DNA from 2 places in the Pararoseomonas sp. SCSIO 73927 genome. Region 2 is predicted to be linked to the other one. Evidence: riboswitches for the same ligand, from Rfam matches in the RefSeq annotation. Region 2 holds a riboswitch; the other holds the start of a gene.
What was found. A riboswitch is a leader RNA that binds a small molecule or an ion and turns the genes downstream of it on or off. The one in region 2 is predicted to bind thiamine pyrophosphate.
Positions count from the first base shown of each region.

Region 1: it holds a riboswitch for thiamine pyrophosphate, as region 2 does, so the genes downstream of both, thiC (phosphomethylpyrimidine synthase ThiC) here and VQH23_RS07085 (ABC transporter substrate-binding protein) in region 2, are expected to answer to the same signal.

Region 1 covers NZ_CP146232.1:163,526-174,604, reverse strand. The annotation lists gene VQH23_RS00955 (LysR family transcriptional regulator) at 1-877, opposite strand, end outside; gene VQH23_RS00950 (MFS transporter) at 992-2,167, shown strand; gene VQH23_RS00945 (SDR family oxidoreductase) at 2,228-2,953, shown strand; gene VQH23_RS00940 (SDR family oxidoreductase) at 2,950-3,645, shown strand; TPP riboswitch at 3,679-3,795, shown strand; gene thiC (phosphomethylpyrimidine synthase ThiC) at 3,854-5,653, shown strand; gene VQH23_RS00930 (tripartite tricarboxylate transporter substrate binding protein) at 5,733-6,713, shown strand; gene VQH23_RS00925 (DUF2171 domain-containing protein) at 6,821-7,051, shown strand; gene zapE (cell division protein ZapE) at 7,261-8,466, shown strand; gene VQH23_RS00915 (hypothetical protein) at 8,556-9,209, shown strand; gene VQH23_RS00910 (hypothetical protein) at 9,325-9,501, shown strand; gene mdh (malate dehydrogenase) at 9,672-10,625, shown strand; gene sucC (ADP-forming succinate--CoA ligase subunit beta) at 10,694-11,079, shown strand, end outside.
Region 2 covers NZ_CP146232.1:1,502,905-1,513,983, forward strand. The annotation lists gene VQH23_RS07075 (transglutaminase family protein) at 154-1,221, opposite strand; gene VQH23_RS07080 (hypothetical protein) at 1,449-1,682, shown strand; gene VQH23_RS07085 (ABC transporter substrate-binding protein) at 1,722-3,296, opposite strand; TPP riboswitch at 3,417-3,521, opposite strand; gene VQH23_RS07090 (NAD-dependent epimerase/dehydratase family protein) at 3,660-4,640, shown strand; gene VQH23_RS07095 (UDP-glucuronic acid decarboxylase family protein) at 4,693-5,664, opposite strand; gene VQH23_RS07100 (magnesium transporter CorA family protein) at 6,056-7,045, opposite strand; gene mtnC (acireductone synthase) at 7,183-7,887, opposite strand; gene VQH23_RS07110 (cupin domain-containing protein) at 7,950-8,489, opposite strand; gene VQH23_RS07115 (methylthioribulose 1-phosphate dehydratase) at 8,506-9,156, opposite strand; gene VQH23_RS07120 (twin-arginine translocase TatA/TatE family subunit) at 9,238-9,498, opposite strand; gene VQH23_RS07125 (CHAP domain-containing protein) at 9,956-10,462, opposite strand; gene VQH23_RS07130 (carboxymuconolactone decarboxylase family protein) at 10,656-11,079, shown strand, end outside.

The DNA of each region.
Region 1 (11,079 bases), 1.3 Mb from region 2:
AGTCCAGCAGGGCCCGCACCCGCGCCGGCATCGGCCCCGCGCCCCCGGCATGGACGGCGTGGAAGGCCTCCATCTCGCCGGTGTTCGCCCCTTCCAGCACCGGCACCAGCCGGCCGGCGGCGATGTCCTCCCGCACGCAGAAGGCGGCCATCCGCACCAGCCCGGCGCCGCCGATGGCGAGCTGCCGCAGCCCCTCGCCGTCGCTGGCGCGCAGGCGCCCGGCCACCTTCACCGCCACGCGCCGGCCACTCTCCTGCAGGATCCAGTCCTGCACGGCGCGGGTGTAGCCGAAGACGAGCAGCTCGTGCCCCGCCAGCTCGGCGGCGCGCCGGGGCATCCCGCGGGCGGCGAGGTAGGCGGGGGAGCCGACAATCACCAGCCGCGTCTCCCCCAGCTTGCGGGCGCGCAGGCGGGATTCGGGCATGGGGCCAGCGCGGATCGCCACGTCCACCCGCGCCTCCACGAGGTCGATCACCCGGTCGTTCAGCACGATGTCCAGGCGGATGCCGGGGTGCGCGGCCAGGAAGGCCGGCAGCACCGGGGCGAGGAGGTGGGTGTTGACGGTGGCGCTGGTGTTCACGCGGATCAGCCCCACCGGGGTCTCCCCGGCCGCCGCCGCGCGCTCCGCCTCCTCCATCTCCGCCAGGATCCGCACTGCGCGCTCATGGAAGGCCTGGCCCTCGGGCGTGAGGGCGAAGCGGCGGGTGGAGCGCTGCACGAGGCGCGCGCCAAGCCGCGCCTCCAGCCGGGCCACGAGCTTGCTGACGGCCGAGGGCGTCAGCCCCAGCGCCCGCGCGGCGGCGGAGAAGCCGCCCTCCTCCACCGCGCGCGCAAAGACCTCCATCTCCGCGGCGCGGTTCACCTCCGATCGGGGCATGTGAGTTCACGTCACAGGTGATTTGCCGGTCGGTAGCCTATGGCACGGGCGGCAGGGCGTCCATCTGGCCACCCGAAGGGCCTGCCTGATGCCGGCCGAACGGGAATTCCCTCCATGCCTCTCGCTCTCTACGCGCTGACGGTCGGTGCCTTCGGCATCGGCGTCACCGAATTCGTCATCATGGGGCTGCTGGTGGAGGTGGGGGGCGACCTCGGCGTCTCCCTCTCCTCCGCCGGGCTGCTCATCTCCGGCTACGCGCTCGGCGTCGTGGTCGGGGCGCCGATCCTCACCACCCTGACCGCGCGCCTGCCGCGGAAGGCCACGCTGCTGGGGCTGATGGTGATCTTCACGGTCGGCAACGCCGCCTGCGCCCTGGCGCCGGACTACGCCACGCTGATGGCCGCCCGGGTCCTGACGGCCTTCGCCCACGGCACCTTCTTCGGCGTGGGATCGGTGGTGGCCACCGGGCTTGTGGCGCCGGACCGCCGCGCCTCCGCCATCGCCATCATGTTCACGGGGCTGACGGTGGCCAATATCCTCGGCGTGCCAGCGGGCACCTGGCTGGGGCAGCACCTGGGCTGGCGCGCCACCTTCTGGGCCGTGACGATCGTGGGCCTGGCCGCCATCGCCGTGATCGCCCGCTTCATCCCGAGGGAGGACGGGGCCCCGGCGCCCACCGACTGGCGCGCGGACATGCGGGCCGTGGCACGCGGGCCGGTGCTGCTGGCGCTGCTGACCACGGTGCTCGGCTTCGGCGGGGTCTTCGCGGTCTTCACCTACATCGCGCCGCTGCTGACGCAGCTGGCGGGGTTCAGCGACGCGGCGGTCTCGCCCATCCTCCTCGTCCTCGGGGCCGGGCTGGTGGTGGGGAACATCATCGGCGGGCGGGTGGCGGACCGGAACCTGCCGCTCGCCCTGCTGGGGTCCCTCGCGGCGCTGGCCGTGGTGCTGGCGGCCATGGCGCCGGCCCTGCACAGCCAACCGGCGATGATCGCCATCGCCGCCCTGCTCGGCGCGGCGGGCTTCGCCACGGTGGCGCCGCTGCAGATCTGGGTGCTGCGGAAGGCGGAAGGCGCGGGGCAGAGCCTGGCGTCCAGCCTCAACATCGCGGCCTTCAACCTCGGCAACGCGCTCGGCGCCTGGGCTGGCGGGCTGGCGATCGACCACGGGCTCGGCCTCGGCGCGCTGCCCTGGGTGGCGCTGGCCTTCCCGGTGGCCGCCATCCTCGCGGCCGGGCCTGCCCTGCTGCGGGAGCGGCAGCCGATGGCCGTTGCGGCCGGGTGCGACTGACCCGGCCTTGATGCGTTTCCCACCCCGCCGCCCTATCCCGGCGGCGTGGTGGGAGGCGGCATGACGGGCATCCGGCAGACGGGGTTGGAGGGCAGGCGCGCCCTCGTCACCGGCCATCGCGGCGGAATCGGCGCGGCGGTGGTCGCGGTGCTGGAGGCGAGCGGCGCGACCGTGGAGGGGCTGGACCGGCCGGAGCACGACCTGCTGGACATCCCCTCAATTGCCCCCGCCGTGGAGGCCGCCGCCGAGCGCATGGGCGGGCTTGACCTGCTGGTGAACAACGCCGGCGACACGATCATCGGCACGCTGCTGGACACGCCGTTGGCGGAGGCCGAGCGGATTATGCGGATCAACTGGCTGGCGCCCTTCGCCGTGATGCAGGCGGCGCTGCCGCATCTGCTGAAAGGCGGCGGGGCGGTGGTGAACATCGCTTCCGACCAGGCGCTGATCGGCAAGCCCGCCAGCGCGGCCTACGGCGCTTCCAAGGCCGCGCTGGCGCAGATGACGCGGTCGGCGGCGCTGGATTTTGCTGCGAAGGGCGTGCGCTTCAACGCCATCGCGCCCGGCAGCACGGACACGGCGATGCTGCGCGCCGTGCTGGCCGACCTGGCCGCGCGTGGAGGTGGCGGAGTTGCCAGCGACGATGTCTATACGGAGGCCGTGCCGCAGCGCCGCTTCGCCCACCCGCGGGAGATCGCGGCGGTGGTGGCCTTCCTGCTCTCCGACCATGCGAGCTTCGTGACCGGCATCGTCATGCCCGTCGATGGCGGGACCACCGCCGCATGAGCGCGGTGCTGGTCACCGGCGGCACGCGCGGCATCGGGCTGGCCTGCGCGCGGCTGCTGGCCGGGCAGGGCAGGGCGGTGATCGCCGCCGCCCGGCGCGCGCCGGAGGAGGCGCTGCCGGATGGCGTGCGGTTCATCCCCTGCGACGTGGCCGATCCCGCCTCCGTCCGCGCCCTGTTCCACACCGCCGGGCCGATCGGTGCCGCGATCCTGGCCGCGGGCGTGGCGGGGGGCGATCCGCCGCAGCCGGATGAGGACCACTGGCGCCGCATCATGGCCTCCAACCTCGACGGCGCCTGGCGCTGCGCGGAGGCGGCCGCCGCCGTGCTGCCGGAGGGGGAGGGGCGGATCGTCTTCCTCGCCTCCGTGCTCGGGCTGCGCGCCGTGCCGGACCAGGTGGCCTATTCCGCCGCCAAGCACGGCGTGGTCGGCCTGATGAAGGCGCTGGCTCTGCGGCTGGCGCCGCGCGGGATCACGGTGAACGCCCTCTGCCCGGGCTGGGTGGAGACGGACATGGCCCGCGCCCGGTGGCGGGAACTAGGGATGGATGCCGTGGCCGCCGCAGCCGGCACGCCCACGCGCCGGATTACGGCGGCGGAGGAGGTGGCGGCGATGGCGGCCTATCTGCTCTCCCCGGCCGCGCGGAACGTGACGGGGCAGGCCATCGGGATCGATGGCGGGGGCGGGCTTTAGGTTGACAGCGGCCGCCCGGCGGGCGGAGTGTCGGCGCCTCACCAGGGGTGTCCCGACAAGGGGCTGAGATACGGCTGGCGAAAGCAGCGCCGTGACCCGATGAACCTGATCCAGTTCATGCTGGCGTAGGGACGGTGCGGTCTGCGGCCCACTGTGGCCGTGTGCCACCCTCTTCCGATTCCGGCGCTGGGTCCCTTCGGAGGACGCCATGCCCGACAGCTTCACCCCCATCCCGAGCGTGACCACCGGCCCTCTGCCGGCCTCGCGCAAGGTCCACATCCCCGGAACGCTGCACCCGCACATTCGCGTGCCGCTGCGCGAGATCGCGGTCCACCCCAGCGCCGGCGAGCCGCCAGTCGCGGTCTACGATTCCTCCGGGCCGTACACCGACGCGGCGGCGGTGATCGACATCGCCCGAGGCCTGCCCCGCGCCCGCGCGGCCTGGGTGGAGGCGCGCGGCGACACGGAGGCAGTGCCGGGCCGCGACGTACGGCCCGAGGATAACGGCTTCGCCACCGGGGACCGCCTGACGCCCGCCTTTCCCGTGCGCCACGCGCCGCGTCGGGCGAGGGCTGGGGCGGCGGTGACGCAGCTCGCCTATGCCCGCGCGGGCATCGTCACGCCGGAGATGGAGTACGCCGCGATCCGGGAGAACATGGGCCGGCAGCGCGCGGCGGAGGCGCGGGACGGCGAGGATTTCGGCGCCTCCATCCCCGACCACGTCACCCCCGAATTCGTGCGGGACGAGATCGCGCGCGGCCGCGCCATTATCCCCGCGAACATCAACCACCCGGAGCTGGAGCCGATGGTCATCGGCCGCAACTTCCTGGTGAAGATCAACGCCAACATCGGCAACTCCGCCGTCACCTCCTCCATGGCGGAGGAGGTGGAGAAGATGGTCTGGTCGATCCGCTGGGGCGCGGACACGGTGATGGACCTCTCCACCGGCCGCAACATCCACAACATCCGGGACTGGATCATCCGCAACGCGCCGATCCCCATCGGCACCGTGCCGCTGTACCAGGCGCTGGAGAAGGTCGGCGGCGTGGCACCCGACCTGACCTGGGAAATTTACCGGGACACGCTGATCGAGCAGGCCGAGCAGGGGGTGGACTACTTCACCATCCATGCCGGCGTGCGGCTGGCCCATGTGCCGCTGACGGTGGGGCGCACCACCGGCATCGTCTCCCGCGGCGGCTCCATCATGGCGAGCTGGTGCCTGCACCATCACCGCGAGAGCTTCCTCTACGAGCACTTCGAGGAGATCTGCGACATTTGCCGCGCCTATGACGTCTCCTTCTCCCTCGGCGACGGGCTGCGTCCCGGCTCCATCGCGGATGCCAACGACGCCGCGCAGTTCGCGGAGCTGGAGACGCTGGGCGAGCTGACGAAGATCGCCTGGGCGAAGGACTGCCAGGTGATGATCGAGGGGCCGGGCCACGTGCCCATGCACAAGATCAAGGCCAACATGGATAAGCAGTTGAAGGTCTGCGGGGAGGCGCCCTTCTACACTCTCGGGCCGCTGACGACGGATATCGCGCCGGGCTACGACCACATCACGTCAGGCATCGGTGCCGCCATGATCGGCTGGTTCGGCTGCGCCATGCTCTGCTACGTCACGCCGAAGGAGCATCTCGGCCTGCCGGACCGGGATGACGTGAAGACGGGCGTGATCACCTACAAGATCGCCGCCCATGCCGCCGACCTGGCGAAGGGCCATCCCGGCGCGCAATTGCGGGACGACGCCCTCTCCCGCGCCCGCTTCGAGTTCCGCTGGGAGGACCAGTTCAACCTCTCGCTCGACCCCGACACGGCGCGGTCCTTCCACGACGAGACCTTGCCGAAGGAGGCGCACAAGACCGCCCATTTCTGCTCCATGTGCGGCCCGAAGTTCTGCTCCATGCGGATTTCCCACGACCTGCGGGCGGAGGCGCAGAAGGAGGGGATGGAGGCGATGGCGCGGAAGTACCGCGACGGCGGGCAGCTCTACGTGCCCGTGGGCGAGTAGGGCGCCGGGCGGCGGGGCTTGCCATCCCCGCCGCATCTGCCCCCATGCTGGCGGCAGAGGAACCCCGGGAAAATCGCCCATGCACCCAGCGCGCCGCGCCTTCCTGATGAGCCTGCTGGCGGCTGCCACCGCGGAGCCGGCCCTGGCCCAGGCGCCCGCGGGCTGGCCGGACCGCCCGCTGCGGCTGGTGCTGCCCTATACCCCCGGCGGTGGCACGGACGCCGTGGCGCGCGCCCTCGGTGCCCGGCTGAACGCGGCGCTGGGCCAGCCCGTGGTGGTGGAGAACCGCCCGGGCGCCGGCGGCAACCTGGCGACGGAGCTGGTGGCGGGCGCCCGGCCGGACGGCACCACCCTGCTGATGGGCAACCAGGGCCCGATCTCCGTGAACCCCACCCTGTTCGGGCGGAACCTGAAGATTGACCCCGGCACGGCGCTGGCCCCGGTGGCGATGGTGGCCGAGACGCCGCTGGTGCTCGTTGTCGGCCCCGGCACGCGGGCGGCCTCCCCCGCGGCGCTGATCGAGGAGTACCGCGCGGCGAACGGGGCGGTGACCTACGCCTCCCCCGGGAACGGCGCGGCGGGGCACCTGGCGATGGCGCTGCTCCTCCAGCAGGCGGGGGTGGAGGGGACCCATGTGCCCTTCCGCGGCGCCGCCCCGGGGCTGACGGACGTGGCCGCCGGGCACATCCCCGCCATGATCTCCACCCTGCCCTCGGTGGCCGGGCTGGTCGCGGGCGGCAACCTGCGTGCGCTGGCCGTCACGGGGGATCGCCGCGTTCCCTCCATGCCCGACGTGCCCGCCGTGGCGGAGACCCTGCCGGGCTACCGCGTCACGGCCTGGTACGGGATCCTCGTGCCCCAGGGCACGCCGGAGCCGATCCGGGCGCGGCTGGAGGAGGCCATCCTGGCAAGCGTCGGCACGCCGGATCTCGTCGCCAGCCTGGAGCGGGAAGGGGCGGTGCCCTACCCCATGAAGGGGGAGGAGTTCGGCCGCTTCATCGCCGCCGAGCGCGCCCGCTGGGCCCCGGTGGTCCAGAAGGCCGGAATTACGGCGGACTGAGATTACGGCGGCCTGAAATCATGGCGGCCTGAAATCACGGCGAACCGAGGGCATCCCTTCCCGTTCTGGCGCGTTCTTCCCGCCGACACGGCAAGAAGGACAGTGGCATGGTCGATACGTCGCAGATCAAGGAGCACATGGAAGTCGTCGGTTCCTGTGGGAACCACGTCGGCACGGTGGACCACGTCGAGGGTGACCGTATCAAGCTGACGAAGAACGACAGCGCGGACGGCAAGCACCACTACCTGCCGCTCTCCGCCATCGCCTCCGTGGAGGGCAACAAGGCCAAGACCTCCATGAACCACATGGACGCGATGAAGCAGTTCCAGGACGCCTGATCGTCCCCCTGAGTATGGTGCTTTGAAGTCCCGTCGGGTCCGCCCGGCGGGACTTCGCGGTTCCGGGCCTCCGGATTGCGGAGCCGCTGCAATGGGTTAGCCTCCATCCCTGCCACGCCGTCCTCACGGCTTTCCTGCCACACTGAAACCCAATCAACACGGCTCGCGACGTTGCGAGCGGCCGGGCAACCGGGCTAGACCGGCGGCCGATGGACGGCACCACGCCCACGCCGGCCCTTGCCCCCGCCACGGCCCAGACCGTGAAGGCGGATGTCTCGCAAGGCCCGCTTCCCCTCTACCGCGCCCGCGTGGCGGTGGGCGCCCTGCGCGCCGACCCCGCCCAGGAGCGCGCGGCGGAGGTGCTGCAGGACCTGTGGCGCCGGCTGCGCGGCTACGACCCGAGGCCCGAGGCGCCGAAGGAGGAGCCGGGCGGCCTCCTCTCCCGCTTCTTCCGCCGCAAGCCCGTGGACGAGCAGCCGGACGGCCCGCCGCTCGGCCTCTACCTCGTCGGCGAGGTGGGGCGCGGCAAGTCCATGCTGATGGACCTGTTCTTCGAGACGGCGGACGTGCGGCGCAAGAAGCGCGAGCACTTCCACGCCTTCATGCAGTCCGCGCACCGGCGCATCCACGCCTGGCGGCAGGCGAACGGCACGCATGAGGACCCGATCCCGCCGCTGGCGGACGCGATCGTGGCCGAGGCCGCGCTGCTCTGCTTCGACGAGTTCCAGGTGCATGACATCACCGATGCCATGATCCTCGGCCGGCTCTTCGAGGCGCTGTTCGCCCGCGGCGTGGTGGCGGTCGCCACCTCCAACACCGCGCCGGCCGACCTGTTCAAGGGCAAGCCGGGGCGCGACGCCTTCCTGCCCTTCATCGCCATGATCCAGAAGCGGCTGGAGGTGCTGCACCTCGCCTCGCTGCAGGATTACCGGCGGGACCGTATCCGGGGCCTGCCCACCTGGCATTCCCCGGTGGATGGCCGCGCCAACCGCGCGCTCGATGCCGCCTTCCTGGAACTCTCCGGCGTGGCCCATGGGGAGCCCTGCCCCATCACGGTGCTCGGGCGCCAGGTGCAGGTGCCACAGGCCCATCGCGGCGTGGCCCGCGCGGATTTCGAGGCGCTGTGCGGGGTGTTCCTCGGCGCGGCGGACTACCTCGCCATCGCCACCCATTTCCACACGCTGGTGCTGGACGGCGTGCCAAGGCTGGGGCCGGAGAATTTCGACCGGGCCCGCCGCTTCGTGACGCTCATCGACACGCTCTACGAGCATCGGTGCAAGCTCGTCGCCTCGGCCGAGGCCGAGCCGGACGCGCTCTACGAACGGGGTGAGGGGGCGGCGATCTTCCAGCGCACCGCCTCCCGCCTCATGGAAATGCAGAGCCAGGATTACCTGGCCCTGCCGCATCTGACGTGATCTAGCCCGGGATCGGGTCTTCCGGCGCTGGCCTGAGGGGGCGAGGCGCCGGGCGGGGACCGGGTTCCGGCATTCGGGGGAGAATAGAAATGCTGCGCATGTTCCGCGTTCCCGGCGCCCTTGCGGCCGCCACCATCCTGGCGCTCGCCGCCGCCCAGCCGGCCGAGGCCGCCGGCGGCCGCTCCGAGGCCCGGGGCAAGGCCGCCCGCGTCTCGGCCCCGGCCCGCGCCTCCGTCCGCCCGGCCGTGACGGCATCCCGCCGCCCCGTCGCCGTGGCGCCGCGGACTCGCACCGCCAGCGCCGCCCCGGCCCGCTCCCCGGGCCGCGCGGTGATCCGCACGGCCTCCCGCGGCTCCGCCCGCACGGTGACCGCCCGGGTGGCGACCGCCGGTCGCGGCGGCCGGTTCCAAGCCCGTGCCGCCGGCCGGCGCGAGGCGCGGCAGGCCTCCTTCCGGGCCCAGTCCTTCAACCTGGCCGGGCGCCGCCCCAGCGGGCTGCACGGCCGCCCGGGCATCCGCATGGTGAGCCTCTTCTCCGCCCCGGCCGCCGCCTCCACCCTTCCGTCCCGGGGCTGGAAGGCGGGCAAGGCCTCCCGCAGCCGCGGCGAGGGGGCTCCGCGCCGTTCCGGCGTGTGGTTCACCGGCCTGCCGGCCGCCGATGGCGAGCAGATGGACTGCCCCGCCGGCACCATGGCCGTCCTCGCCCGCGGCCACGCCGACACCTTCCGCTGCATGCCGATGTGAGTCGGGGCGCCGCCCGGGCCGGTCCGGGCGGCGCCTTCTCCGCGCGGGGGTGCCGGCCGGTTGCGGGCACCCCGCCGTATTGGGAAGCTGCCGCCTCCATCTCCGGAGGATCGACATGTCCCAGAGCTTCACCGCCCAGAGCTCGACTTCCCAGAGCTCTACTTCCCAAAGCTCCGGCCGCTCCGCCGAGGCCATGATGGCGGAGCTGGTCCACCACATGGCCGAGATGGTGAAGACCCAGGCCGAGACGAATCGGCTGCTGAAGGACCTTCTCGTCCGGCTGGAGCGCTAGGGCCGGGGGCGGGCGCCCACGCCCCGCGCCGCATCCGGGGCTCCCGCCTTGCCGGGCCGCCGATCCGGGTCTATCCAGCCCGCGTCCCGTTCGCAGGTGCCGCAACCGGCATCGCCGGAACGTCCCCAGGCCCCCTGGTTCCCCCACGTGGCCCCTTCGAAGGACCCCCCATGGCCCGCAGCAAGATCGCGCTCATCGGCGCCGGCAACATCGGCGGCACGCTCGCCCACCTGATCGGCCTGAAGGAGCTCGGCGACGTCGTGCTCTTCGACGTCTTCGGGGGCGTGGCGGCCGGCAAGGCGCTGGACATCATGCAGTCCAGCCCCGTCGATTCCTTCGACAGCGCCATGTCCGGCGGCTCCGACTATGCGGCGATCGAGGGCGCGGACGTGGTCATCGTCACCGCCGGCTTCCCGCGCATGCCCGGCATGAGCCGCGACGACCTGCTGACGAAGAACGCCGGCGTGATGGGCCAGGTGGCCGAGGGCATCAAGCGCTACGCCCCGAACGCCTTCGTCATCTGCATCACCAACCCGCTGGACGTAATGGTCTGGGCGCTGCAGCAGAAGTCCGGCCTGCCCGCGAACAAGGTGGTCGGCATGGCCGGCGTGCTGGACTCCGCGCGCTTCCGCCTGTTCCTGGCGCAGGAGTTCAACGTCTCGGTCGAGGACGTGACGGCCTTCGTGCTCGGCGGCCACGGCGACACGATGGTGCCGCTGACCCGCTACTCCACCGTCGCGGGCGTCCCCATCCCCGACCTGATCAAGATGGGCTGGACGACGCAGGAGAAGATCGACGCGATCGTCAACCGCACCGCGAATGGCGGCGGCGAGATCGTGAAGCTGCTGGAGAAGGGTTCCGCCTTCTACGCGCCCGCCGCCTCCGCCGTGGCGATGGCCGAGGCCTACCTGAAGGACAAGAAGCGCGTCCTGCCCTGCGCCGTGATGCTGAACGGCGAGTACGGGATGAAGGACTTCTACGTCGGCGTGCCCGTGGTGATCGGCGCCGGCGGCGTGGAGCGGATCGTCGAGGTCGAGTTCCAGCCCGAGGAGAAGGCGGCCTTCGAGAAGTCCTGCGACGCGGTGAAGAAGCTCGTCGAGGACTTCAAGGCCCTCGGCGTCTGATAGGTTTTTGGGGATAGCAGGGCCGGGGGGAACCCCGGCCCTTTTCGGATCAGGAAGGCGGTTCCCGCATGAACATCCATGAGTACCAGGGCAAGGAGCTGCTGAAGCGCTACGGCGTTGCAGTGCTCGACGGCTACGTGGCCAAGACCCCCGAGGAGGCCGAGGCGGCGGCGAAGAAGCTGCCCGGGCCCGTCGTGGTGGTGAAGAGCCAGATCCACGCCGGCGGTCGCGGCGCCGGGCGCTTCAAGGACGACCCGAACGGCAAGGGCGGCGTGCGCGTCGTCAAGGCCGAGGGCGCCCGCGAGGCCGCCGCCGCGATGATCGGCCACACGCTGGTGACCAAGCAGACCGGGCCCGAGGGCAAGGTCGTGAACCAGGTCTATGTCGAGGCCGGCTGCGACATCAAGCGCGAGCTCTACCTGTCCATCCTGCTGGACCGCGAGACGAGCCGCGT
Region 2 (11,079 bases):
CGGCAGCGCGGAGGGACAGGCGCCGCGCCGAGCGGCCAAGCCGCTCGGCGCGGCGCAAGCCGGGCCTCGCGCGGCAGCCCCTTGAAAGAAGATGAGGGCGGGGGTTCCAGGGGGAGGGAGAATTCCTTCTCCCTCCCCCTGGCCACGGCGATGTCAGGCCCCGATCTCGCGCGCGGCGATGGCGTAGCGGAACGCCGCCGGGTCCAGGCAGTCCGGCTCGCCCTTCGCCGTCATGGCGCAGGGATACATCAGGAAGTTGGATTCCATCGCGCGCGGCGCGCCGGGCAGGGCGATGTTGGTGGCGCTGTTGTAGCCCACCCAGTTCATCTCCCAGTTCCCGAACAGGCGCTCCCGCTGGCGGCGGACGTGGTCGCTCTCCACCGGCAGGTTCTCCTCCAGCACGATCTTGCGGACGTCGGCGGGGTCCACCGGGACCCACCTCCCGCCGACATGCATCTCCGTGCGGCAGTGCTGGGCGCGGGTGATGTCGGGGCCTCCGGTGCCGAGGGAGCGGGAGTTCTCCGAGGCGGCGACGCGGATGCCGTAGACGTCGCGGGCGGGGATGCCGCAGGCCCGGGCGAGGCCGGTCATCAGCGCGTTGATGTCCGCGCACTTCCCGCCGAGCCAGCCGGTCTCCAGCATCACCTTGATGTCGCCGGTGCCGCAGCCGCGGGTGGCGCCGTTGCGGAAGGTGTTCTCCACCACCCAGTCATAGAGGGCGCGGAGCTTCGCTTCCTCCGTGCCGAGGCCGACGGTGATGCGCGCGGCGGTCTCGGCCACGATGCCGTCGGTGGGGACGCTCTCGGTGGGGGCGGTCCAGAGGGCGCGCTCGGCCGCGCTCAGCGCCGCGGGCTCGGCGCCGCGGGGGCGGGTGGCCACGGCCTGGGTGACGACCACCCGCTGCTCCCGGGGGGAGGACCAGGTGATACGGAGCATCTCCGCGCCGTAGCGGGCGTCCTGCACCCGCTCCGCGCGGCCGTTCGTCTCGACCGCGGGCTCGTCGGCGCGCTGGTAGGTGCCGACGGTCCCCGCCAGGGGCAGCCAGAGGATCGCGGGCTCGTCGCCGGTCTCGACCGTCACCTCGGTCCGCAGCTCGAAGCGGCGCCAGCCGGCGAGGTGCGGCTGCGCCCCGGCACGGGAGGGAAGGAGGGAGGGCAGGGAGAGGTCAGCGGCACCCGCCAGGAGGGTGCGGCGTGGGAATGGCTTCGGGGTCGGGCTCATGGGGGCGTTGTCTCCACACGGGGAACGGATGACGCGCCGTTCTTGTGACCGCTCTGCGGAGCCAAGCCAAGCGGGAGAAAGTTCCATCCGCTGCGCGTATGGCGGGTATCCGCTTCTTCCTATGGTCCGGACGCGAGTGAAGAGACATATCTCACATAACGAGATGACACCCTCGAGCCACCGTTCGCGCAAGTGCCCACCCCGAATACCCGAACAGAGTACCCGCCATGATCACCTCCGTCCGCATCCTTGGCCTCGCCGCCGCCCTGTCCGCCACCCTTGCCGTGGTGGGCGCGGGGGCCGAGGCGAACTCGCGTCCCATGGCTGCCCCGGCCCCCGCCGCCGAGCGGAGCGCCGACGAGGCCATGTACGACGCCCGATACGGCATGGGTCCGCGCGGCGCCGGACAGAGCGTGCTGGACGGCAGCGGGGCGACCGGCGGCGGGGGCCAGCACAACTGAGCCGCTCCTGCCACCCCTCCTCGTGACCGGGGCCCGGTCCTAGGCCCGGCGCAGGTTCCACAGGTAGGGGTTGGGCCCCTGCAGCACGCCGGAGAGGTCCGCGCGGAACCCGGTCTTCAGCACGAAGAGGCCGGAGGGCGCGAAGCCCACATGCTCCCAGGCGCTGCGCTGCACCTCCGCGAAGGCCTGGGCCTGAGCCGCGGCGTCGGGGGCGTAGAGCCAGCGCTCGATGCTCGCCTCGGTCGCCGGATCGGTCGGCCAGCCGAACCAGGCCGTGGGGCCGTCGCCGCGGATGCCAGAATTCACCGCCGGGTTGGCGATGGAGGCGGCGGGGAAGTTGGTGGGGTAGATGCTCCAGCCCCCTCGGTTCGCATCCTCCCGCGAGTTGCGGCGGCTGAGCAGGGCGGCCCAGTCCATCTCCTGCAGATCCACCTGGAAGCCGAGCTGGCGGAGGACATCGGCGGCCAGCCGGCCCTGCGGGGCCACCGCGGCGAAGTCGGTCGGGTTGATCACCACCACCTTCGCGCCCTCCGCCCCCGCCGCGCGGATGGCGGCGCGCGCCCTGGCGAAGTCGCGCGGCGCGGCGGGGAACTCGGTCACCCCCGCCAGGGTGCAGGGGAACAGGGCGTGGCATTCCCGCCAGTCGCCCGGCGCGGCCACCGCGGCCATGTGGTCGGGCTGGCTGATGCAGTCCCGCACGGCCCGCCGCACCTCGACGTTGTCGAAGGGCGGGTGCAGGTGATTGAAGCGGACCACGCCGAGGAAGCCGACGGGGTCGTAGACCTGCGTCCGCAGGTTCCGGTCCCGCTCCAGCACGGGCAGCAGGTCCGGCAGCGGGTACTCCACCCAGTCCACCTCCCCGCGCTGCAGGGCGGCCCCGGCCGTCGCGCCGTCGGGGATGATGTGCCACTCGAGCCGGTCGAAATGCACGCGCTTCCCGCCGGAGGCCCCCTCGGCCGGCTCGTCCCGCGGCCGGTAGGCCTCGTTGCGGGCATAGGCCACGAAGCTGCCGGGGTTGAACTCCGACGCCACAAACTTCCAGGGGCCGCTGCCGATCATCTCCGGCACCGGCCTTGCCGGGTCCGTCCTCGCCAGCCGTTCCGGCATGATGAAGGGCGGGATGCCGGCGGGCTTGGCCAGGGCGTAGAGCAGGGCGGGGAAGGCGCGGGTGAGGCGGATGGTGAGCGTCCGGTCGTCCGGCGTCCCCCACTCCGCCACCACCCGGGCGAGCATCGCTCCGAAGAGGTCCCGCGCGCACCAGCGCTTCAGACTGTAAACACAATCGCGTGATAGGACAGGTGTGCCGTCGTGGAAATGTAAACCCTCGCGCAAGCGGATGGTCCAGAGCATCCCGTCCGCACTGACTTCGTGCCCCGCCGCCATCTGCGGGCGCGGGATCAGCCGCGCATCGGTTGCGTAGAGCGTGTCGAACACGCAGAAGCCGTGGGTGGTGCTGATCGTGGCGTTCTGCACTATGGGGTCCAGCGCCGTCAGCGCGGCCTGCGGCACGAAGCGCAGCGTGCGCGAGCGGGCAGGTTGGGCCAGTGTGGGCGAGCCAGAAAAAGAGGTGCCCGCAACAAGGGCGGTGCCCTTCAGGAGGGAGCGGCGATGCATGGGATATCCTCCACTCCGGGGGCGGGCGGAGGCGGCGGAAGAAGCCATGATGCGGGCGCCGTCCCGCGCCCCGGCCCCGAGGGGCCGGAGGCGGGGCACGCCGGATCCGGGCGCGCGCTCGTCCTCATGGTGCACCGTCCCTACGCCGGTCCGAACCGGATCAGGTTCCAGGGGTCGCAGGTCTCCCCGCCTCTCAGCCCGGAATGGGCTCCCCCCGGTGTCCAGCAGCCGTATGGAACGGCGCCGGGTCGGCCCGCAAGACGGATGTGGCCCCCGCGCCCCCGCCCTGATACCTCCACGCCCTTTCTTACCGGATCATGTCATGCCCTCCCGCCCCAACGCCCGGCCAGTACGCCCTGATTGATGGGACAGGTCCTCGTCACCGGCGCGGCCGGCTTCATCGGTGCCCATGTCTGCCAGGCCCTGCTCGCGCGCGGTGAGCAGGTTATCGGCGTCGACAACTTCAACCCGTACTACGACCCGGCGCTGAAGGAGGCGCGGCTGGCGGCGCTGACGGGCAACACCCGCCCCGGCGCCTTCACGCTGCACCGGCTGGACATCGCGGAGACGGACGACCTCCTCGCCCTGTTCGCGGCCAATCCCGGCATCGACCGCGTGGCGCATCTCGGCGCCCAGGCCGGGGTGCGGTGGTCGCTAGAGGCGCCCTTCGCCTACACCTCCACCAACGTCACCGGCCATCTCGGCGTCCTCGAGGGAATCCGGCGCAGCGAGGGCCGCGTCGGCCACGCCGTCTACGCCTCCACCAGCTCCGTCTACGGCCGGCGCACGGACGGCGCCTTCCGCGAGACGGACCGCACGGACACCCCCGCCTCCCTCTACGCCGCCACCAAGAAGGCGGGGGAGGTGATGAGCAGCACCTATGCCGACCTCTACAACCTCCGGCTCACCGGCCTGCGCTTCTTCACGGTGTACGGCCCCTGGGGCCGCCCGGACATGGCCTACTGGCTCTTCACCGACGCCATCCTGAAGGGCCGCCCCATCCGCCTGTTCAACGAGGGGCGGATGCAGCGCGACTTCACCTACATCGACGACATCGTGGCCGGCATCCTCGCCGCCCTCGACAACCCGTCGGTGGAGGCGGGCCACCGCCTCTACAACATCGGCAACAGCCAGCCGGAACCGCTGCTGGACATGGTCTCCATCCTGGAGGAGCTCATCGGCATGCCCGCCCGGCGCGAGCTGCTGCCGATGCAGCCCGGCGACGTGCCCACCACCTTCGCCGACATCTCCGCCATCCAGGACGATTTCGGCTGGGAACCGACGACGGACCTCCACACCGGCCTCAGCCACTTCGTGCGGTGGTGGAAGGCGTATTTCGGGTAGCGCGGCGGGGGGGGGGGGGGGGGCCGCCCCCCCCCCCCCCGCGCGGGCGCCCCTAGGCCAGGCTCCGCATCACCGCGTGCCGGCCCAGCTCCGCCTCGAAATAGGCGATCGTCGCGCGCAGCCCTTCCTTCAGCTGCACCCGCGGCTCCCAGCCCAGCAGGTCCTTCGCGCGGTCGATATCCGGGCGGCGCTGGCGGGGATCGTCGCTCGGCAGCGGCCGGAAGACGAGGCGGCTCGGCCCGCCCACCTCGGCCAGCACCATCTCCGCCAACTCGCGGATGCTGAACTCCTCGGGGTTGCCGAGATTGATAGGGCCGGTCACGTCCGGGCCGGACTCCATCAGGCGGATGAAGCCCTCGATCAGGTCCGAGACGTAGCAGAAGGAGCGGGTCTGCTGCCCCTCGCCATAAACGGTGATCGGCTCGCCCCGCAGCGCCTGCACAATGAAGTTGGAGACGACGCGGCCATCGTTCGGGTGCATGCGCGGGCCGTAAGTGTTGAAGATCCGCGCCACCTTGATCTGCAGGTTGTGCTGGCGGTGGTAGTCGAAGAACAGCGTCTCCGCGCAGCGCTTCCCCTCATCGTAGCAGGAGCGGAGCCCGATCGGGTTCACGTTGCCCCAGTAGGCCTCCGGCTGCGGATGCACGGAAGGGTCGCCGTAGACCTCGCTGGTGGAGGCCTGGAACACCGGCACGTGCAGGCGCTTGGCGAGGCCGAGCACGTTGATCGCGCCGTGCACGCTCGTCTTCGTCGTCTGCACGGGGTCGTGCTGGTAGTGCACCGGGGAGGCCGGGCAGGCCAGGTTGAAGATCTGGTCCACCTCCACGTAGATCGGGAAGGTGATGTCGTGCCGGATCACCTCGAAGTACGGGTTCTGCAGGAGGTGCGCGATGTTGTCCCGCGTGCCGGTGAAGTAGTTGTCCAGGCAGAGGACGTGGTCGCCGCGCTCCAGAAGCCTTTCGCAGAGATGAGACCCGAGGAATCCGGCGCCACCGGTGACCAGAACGCGCTTCCGTGTATGCATCGGCACCCCTCGCAGGCCGCGCCCGGCACCGCCCTCCCTCTTGGGAACAGGCCGGACTCGGCATCTTCTACAAAGCCTAGGGCCACGAATCCGTCACAAGAAATCACAAGAATGGGTGCGCGGCGGCCGTGGAGAGGGCGTTGCCCTCTCCACACCTCTCCCGCCAGGGGCCTGAGGCCCCTGGACCCCCTTTCGGCTGCCGCCGCGCTATCCTGACACGGAGTTTCGGCATGACGGGCGTCATTCCGATCACGCCGTCGCCTCGGGTCGTGGACCCGAGGCGCACCGTCAGCAGAGTGCTTCCACCTACTAGAAAAAGATGATGGTGAGGGGTCCGGGGAGAGGAAGAATTCCTTCTTCCTCTCCCTGGCCACGGACCATCAGCGCAGGATCACAGCCATCCCTTACGCTTGAAGTACACGATCGGCAGCAGCGCGCTGGCGATCATCAGCATCAGTGCCCAGGGATAGCCCAGCCCCCATTTCAGCTCGGGCATGAACTCGAAGTTCATGCCGTAGATGCTGGCCACCAGGGTGGGCGGCATCAGCGCGACGGAGGCGACGGTGAAGGTCTTGATGATGCCGTTCTGGTCCATGCTGATGATGCCCAGCACGGCGTCCAGCAGGAACTGCGCCTTGCCGTTCATCGTGTTCGCGTAGTCGATCAGGGACCGCACGTCGCGCACCAGGGTCTTGATCATCACCTGGTTCTCCTTGCGCACGGCGCTCGCCTTCTCGGCGCCGAGGAAGGTGAGGATGCGCGTGAGGCCGAGCAGCGTGTCGCTCGCGCGCGTCGTCACGTCGCCCACCTGGCCGAGGGTGAGGAGGGCCTGGCGCAGGTCCACGTCGCGCTTGTTCGCCTTCACCTGCATGTTGCGCGCGTTGCGGAAGGTGGTCTGGCTCGCGCGGTCCATCTCGCTCGCGGTGCGCTCGAGGATGTCGGCAAGGCGGTCCACGATCTGCTCGAACAGATGCAGCATCACCCCGTCCGGCGTGCGCAGGATGGGCAGGGCCTGGCGCTGGGCGCGCAGGGCGAAGACGGAGAAGGCCTTGGGCGTCGCGTAGCGCACGGTGATGAGCGCGGTGGGCGCGAGGACGAAGGTGATGGGGGTGGAGCCGTACTCCCCCTCCTCCGCTCCGTAGAGGAAGGAGGCGGTGAGGAAGAGGACCTCGCCTTCCTTGTAGAGGCGCGAGGAGCTCTCGATTTCCTGCATCTCCTCCCGGGTCGGCACCTCGACGTGCAGCGCGTCCTGCACGGCCCGCTCCTCGTCGGGCGTCGGGTTCAGCAGGTCGATCCAGGTCGCCGCGGCGATGGATTCGGCCGTGTCCATTCCGCCATGGACATCGCAGGTCCCGTTGCGGAGGGCGTAGGTGGTCATCATGGGCGGCATCCCCGGCGGCCGGGCGGTGGTCGTGCAGCGGCGGTTCGCGCCGGCGGCCGATTCGGCCGGGGCGCCTCCGCTCTAGCGCCGCGCGCGGCACCCTGCCAGCGCGGCGGGATGACAGGTTGAGGCCTGCCTCAGCCCGCGGGCGGCTCGTCCGGTGCGGGCAGGCCGAAGCGGGCGGCCACCTCGGGGAAGGTGGCGCAGCTTGGGTGGCGGGTGCCGGCCACCGTGCCGTCCGCCGCGCGGACGAGCTGGCAGGTCATCATCCCCGCCGCCTCCGCCGCGTCCAGCTCCTCCACCACGTCGGAGAGGAAGAGCACCTCCGCCGGGGGCAGCCCCGCCGTGCGGGCGATGGCGGCGTAGGAGGCCGCCTCGCGCTTCGGCCCCGTGCGCGTGTCGTCGAAGCCGGAGAGGAGGGGCGTGAGGTCCCCCGCCTCGGTGTGGCCGAAGAGGAGCCGCTGCGCCTCCACCGAGCCGGAGGAGTAGATGCGCAGCGCGATGCCGGCCGCGGCCCAGGCGCGCAGGCATCCCGCCACGTCGGGCCAGAGGTGCCCGCGCAGCGCCCCGGCCTCGAAGCCCTGGCGCCAGATCATCCCTTGCAACGCCTTGAGCGGCGTCACCTTCTCGTCCCGCGCCATCCAGCCGCGCAGCGCATCGGCCGGGTCCTGGCCGGGGGCCAGGGCACGGACCTCGTCGAGGATCGCGGCCACTGCCGGATCCCCGGCGTTCTTCGCCAGGAAGCCGTCCAGCGCCCGCTCCACGAAGGGGAACAGGGTCTCCTTCACGAAGGCGATGGCGCTGGTCGTGCCCTCGATGTCGGTGACGACACATCGGGGCACCCGATTCAGACCTCCGCGCCCTGCGGCGCTGCGGTCATCGGGTGCCATGACGCGGACCGGCATCAGCCGAAGGTGGCCGGGAAGCGCTCTGACATGTCGGTGCCGGTGTAGTGCGGCGTCCAGCCCGTGGTGTCCGTGAAGATGCGCAGCGCCGTCACGTTCGGGGTCGTGCCCGCGTCGAACCAGTGCTCCGTGTTGGCGGGCACGGAGATCAGGTCGCCCCGCGTGCAGTGGGCGTCGTAAACCTTCCCGCCCACGTGCAGGATGAAGTTGCCCGCGCCCTCGTGGAAGAAGCGGACCTCGTCCTCGGTGTGGCGGTGCTCGGCCAGGAACTTCTGGCGGATGGCGTCGATCTGCGGGTTGTCGGCCGTCAGCCGGATCACGTCGGCCGTGCCCGCGCCCGTCTCGCCCATGAAGGCGTCCAGGCGGGGGCGATAGGCGGCCAGCACCGTCTCGGGGTCCGCGCCCTCCGGCAGTTCGGCCACCGGCCAGCGCTCAAAGCGCACGCCGATGGCGGACAGGGCGGTGGCGATCTCCGCCGCGTCCTGCGTGTCCTGCAGCACGGCATTGGTGGTGGCGTCGTGGACGACAAGGCGGCTCATGGGCGGAACCTCCCCGCTACGGGTTGATCGAACGGTTGGCCATCTCGCAGGCCAGCATGAATTCCAGCCCCTCCAGGCGGGCCAGGGCGGCCTCCATGTCGGGGCCCCATACATAGACACCGTGGCCGCGGATCAAATACCCGGGCGGGATCGGGGCGGCCATGCCGGCCCAGCGGGCCTCCACGGCGCGCTGCAGGCGGGGAATGTCCTGGTCGTTGTCCAGCACCGGCACCTCCACCGCGCCCTCATGGGTCGGCAGGCCCGGGAAGACCTTCAGCAGCTCGTACCCCTCCAGCCGGATGGAATCCCCGGCCCGGCGGGAGAGCACCGTGTTGGCAATGGAGTGCCCGTGCACCACCGCCCCCACATCCGGGAAGGCGCGGTAGGCGCCGCAGTGCAGCCCCGTCTCGGCGGAAGGGCGCAGCGTCGGGTTCTCCGGCGCGCCCGCCATGTCCACTGCCATCACGGCGCCGGCGTCCAGATGCGCCTTGTGGAAGCCGGAGCGGGTGATCGCCACCCGCCCACCCCCCTGATTCCCGGGTAGGCGGACGGAGATGTTGCCGGCGGTGGCCGGCACCCAGTTGCGCTCCGCCATCCGCCGCCCGGCGGAGACGATGGCCTCGATCGCGGCCGCCGGGATTGCAGCCTGGGGGATGGAATCGGGCACCGGCCGGCTCCTCAACAGCAGCGCGCCGGCCGCCAGGCACTACCCTGGGGACCGGCGCGCTTTCAGCACGAATTGGGACGATCAGACCGTCGGCGGCTGGCGGACGGTGGTGCGGTTCGCGTCCGCGGCCGTGCCCACGGTCGGCGGGGGCAGGTTGCCGGCGGGCGGCACGGCGGTGGTGTCCGCCATGGAGGCGTCGGGCTCGTCCTCCTTGATGTTCTTCTTGAAGGACTTGATGCCGGTGGCCAGGTCGCCCATCAGCCCGCTGATCTTGCCGCTGCCGAAGAGCAGCAGCACGACGAGCAGCACGACGAGCCAGTGCCAGATGCTGAACGAACCCATGTGACGCCCCGTAGATCCTTATGTGCCGGGCCGGCGGCCCAGCCACGTTCCAGGTTGGAGACTAGGGCCGCGCATTCCCGGGGTAAACCGGACCGCCCCAGCCCTGCGGAAATCCGGTAGGGGACATGGGCCATGCGCTGGCCGGACGCAATGGGCGGATGACGGTTCCTTCATGCGGTACGCCGGCCGCCCCGGGGGAGAGGGAGAAGGAATTCTCCCTCTCCCCGGCCCCCTCACCCTCATCTTCTTCTGGGAGGCTGCCGCGGGATGCGGGGCTTGCGGCTCGCCTCGGGTCCATGACCCGAGGCGCGGGCCATGTCCGCCGGTCCCGCATGACAATCCTGCTTCACGGGCCTGCTTCACGGGCCAGCCCCACATTCCGCGGCAGCCTCCCAGAAGAAGATGAGAGGGGGTCCAGGGGGAGAGAATTCCTTCTCTCCCCCTGGGGCCACCCGCGCTACTCCGCCGAGGCCCAGCTCCGGTACGGCAGGATGAACCCGTAGGCGGGGAACACGGTATTCCCCACCACATTCGCCGGCGGATACCACACCCGCACCGCCGACCAGTCGTTGCGCTCGGACACGTCGATCACCGCCTGATCCCGCGCCACGCGGCCCTTCAGCCCGCCGGAGGCCCAGTTGGCGTGGTCCACCCGGATCTCGCGCGGGCCCATCACGCGGGCCACCACGGCCACGTGCCCGTCCCGCAGGCGGGAGGTGCGCTGGAGAACGAGGACGGAGCCGGGGCGGGGGCGCTGGCTGCGGTCATACCGGCCGACCGCCGCGTCCCACCACTGCCAGCCATCGCCGCGCAGCTCGATGCCGGAGCGGGCCCGGGCGTAGGGCACGCAGGACTGGTAGCCGCCGCTCGCCTCGTAGCCGTGGCCGGCCGCGATCGGGCCGCTGCGGGTGCCCCCGCAGGCGGAGAGCGCGCCGCCCGCCAGCGCGAGCAGGAACAGCCGCATGAGAATGGCGGACACGATCGGAAAACCCCCTCGGGCCTCCCCCGAGGCCCGGGCGCAGCCTAGCGCGGCGGCGGTGGCGAAGTCAGCGCCGTCCTGCGGCGGGAATGCGGCGGGCGAGGAATCTTCGGCGGGCGTGTCACACCGGCCCGGCCTGCCTCGTCCTACCGGCGAACACCCACAAGGACAGAGCGCCATGACGCCTCGCCTCGACTACTTTTCCACCGCCCCGAAGCTGCTGGGAGCCATGATGAACCTGGAGCGCGCCGTCGCCAGCAGCGGGCTGGAGCACAGCCTCATCGAGCTGGTGAAGACCCGCGCCTCCCAGATCAACGGCTGCGCCTTCTGCATCGACATGCACACGAAGGACGCCATGAAGGCCGGGGAGAGCCCGGCGCGCCTCTTCCTGCTGAACGCCTGGCGGGAGGCGCCGAACTTCACGGACCGGGAGCGCGCGGCCCTGGCCTGGACGGAGGCGCTGACCCTGGTCTCCCATACGCACGCGCCGGACGAGGACTACGAGGCGCTGAAGGCGCAGTTCACCGAGGAGGAAATCGTGGGCCTGACAATGCAGATCGCCACGATCAACGCCTGGAACCGGCTCGCCATCGGCTTCCGCA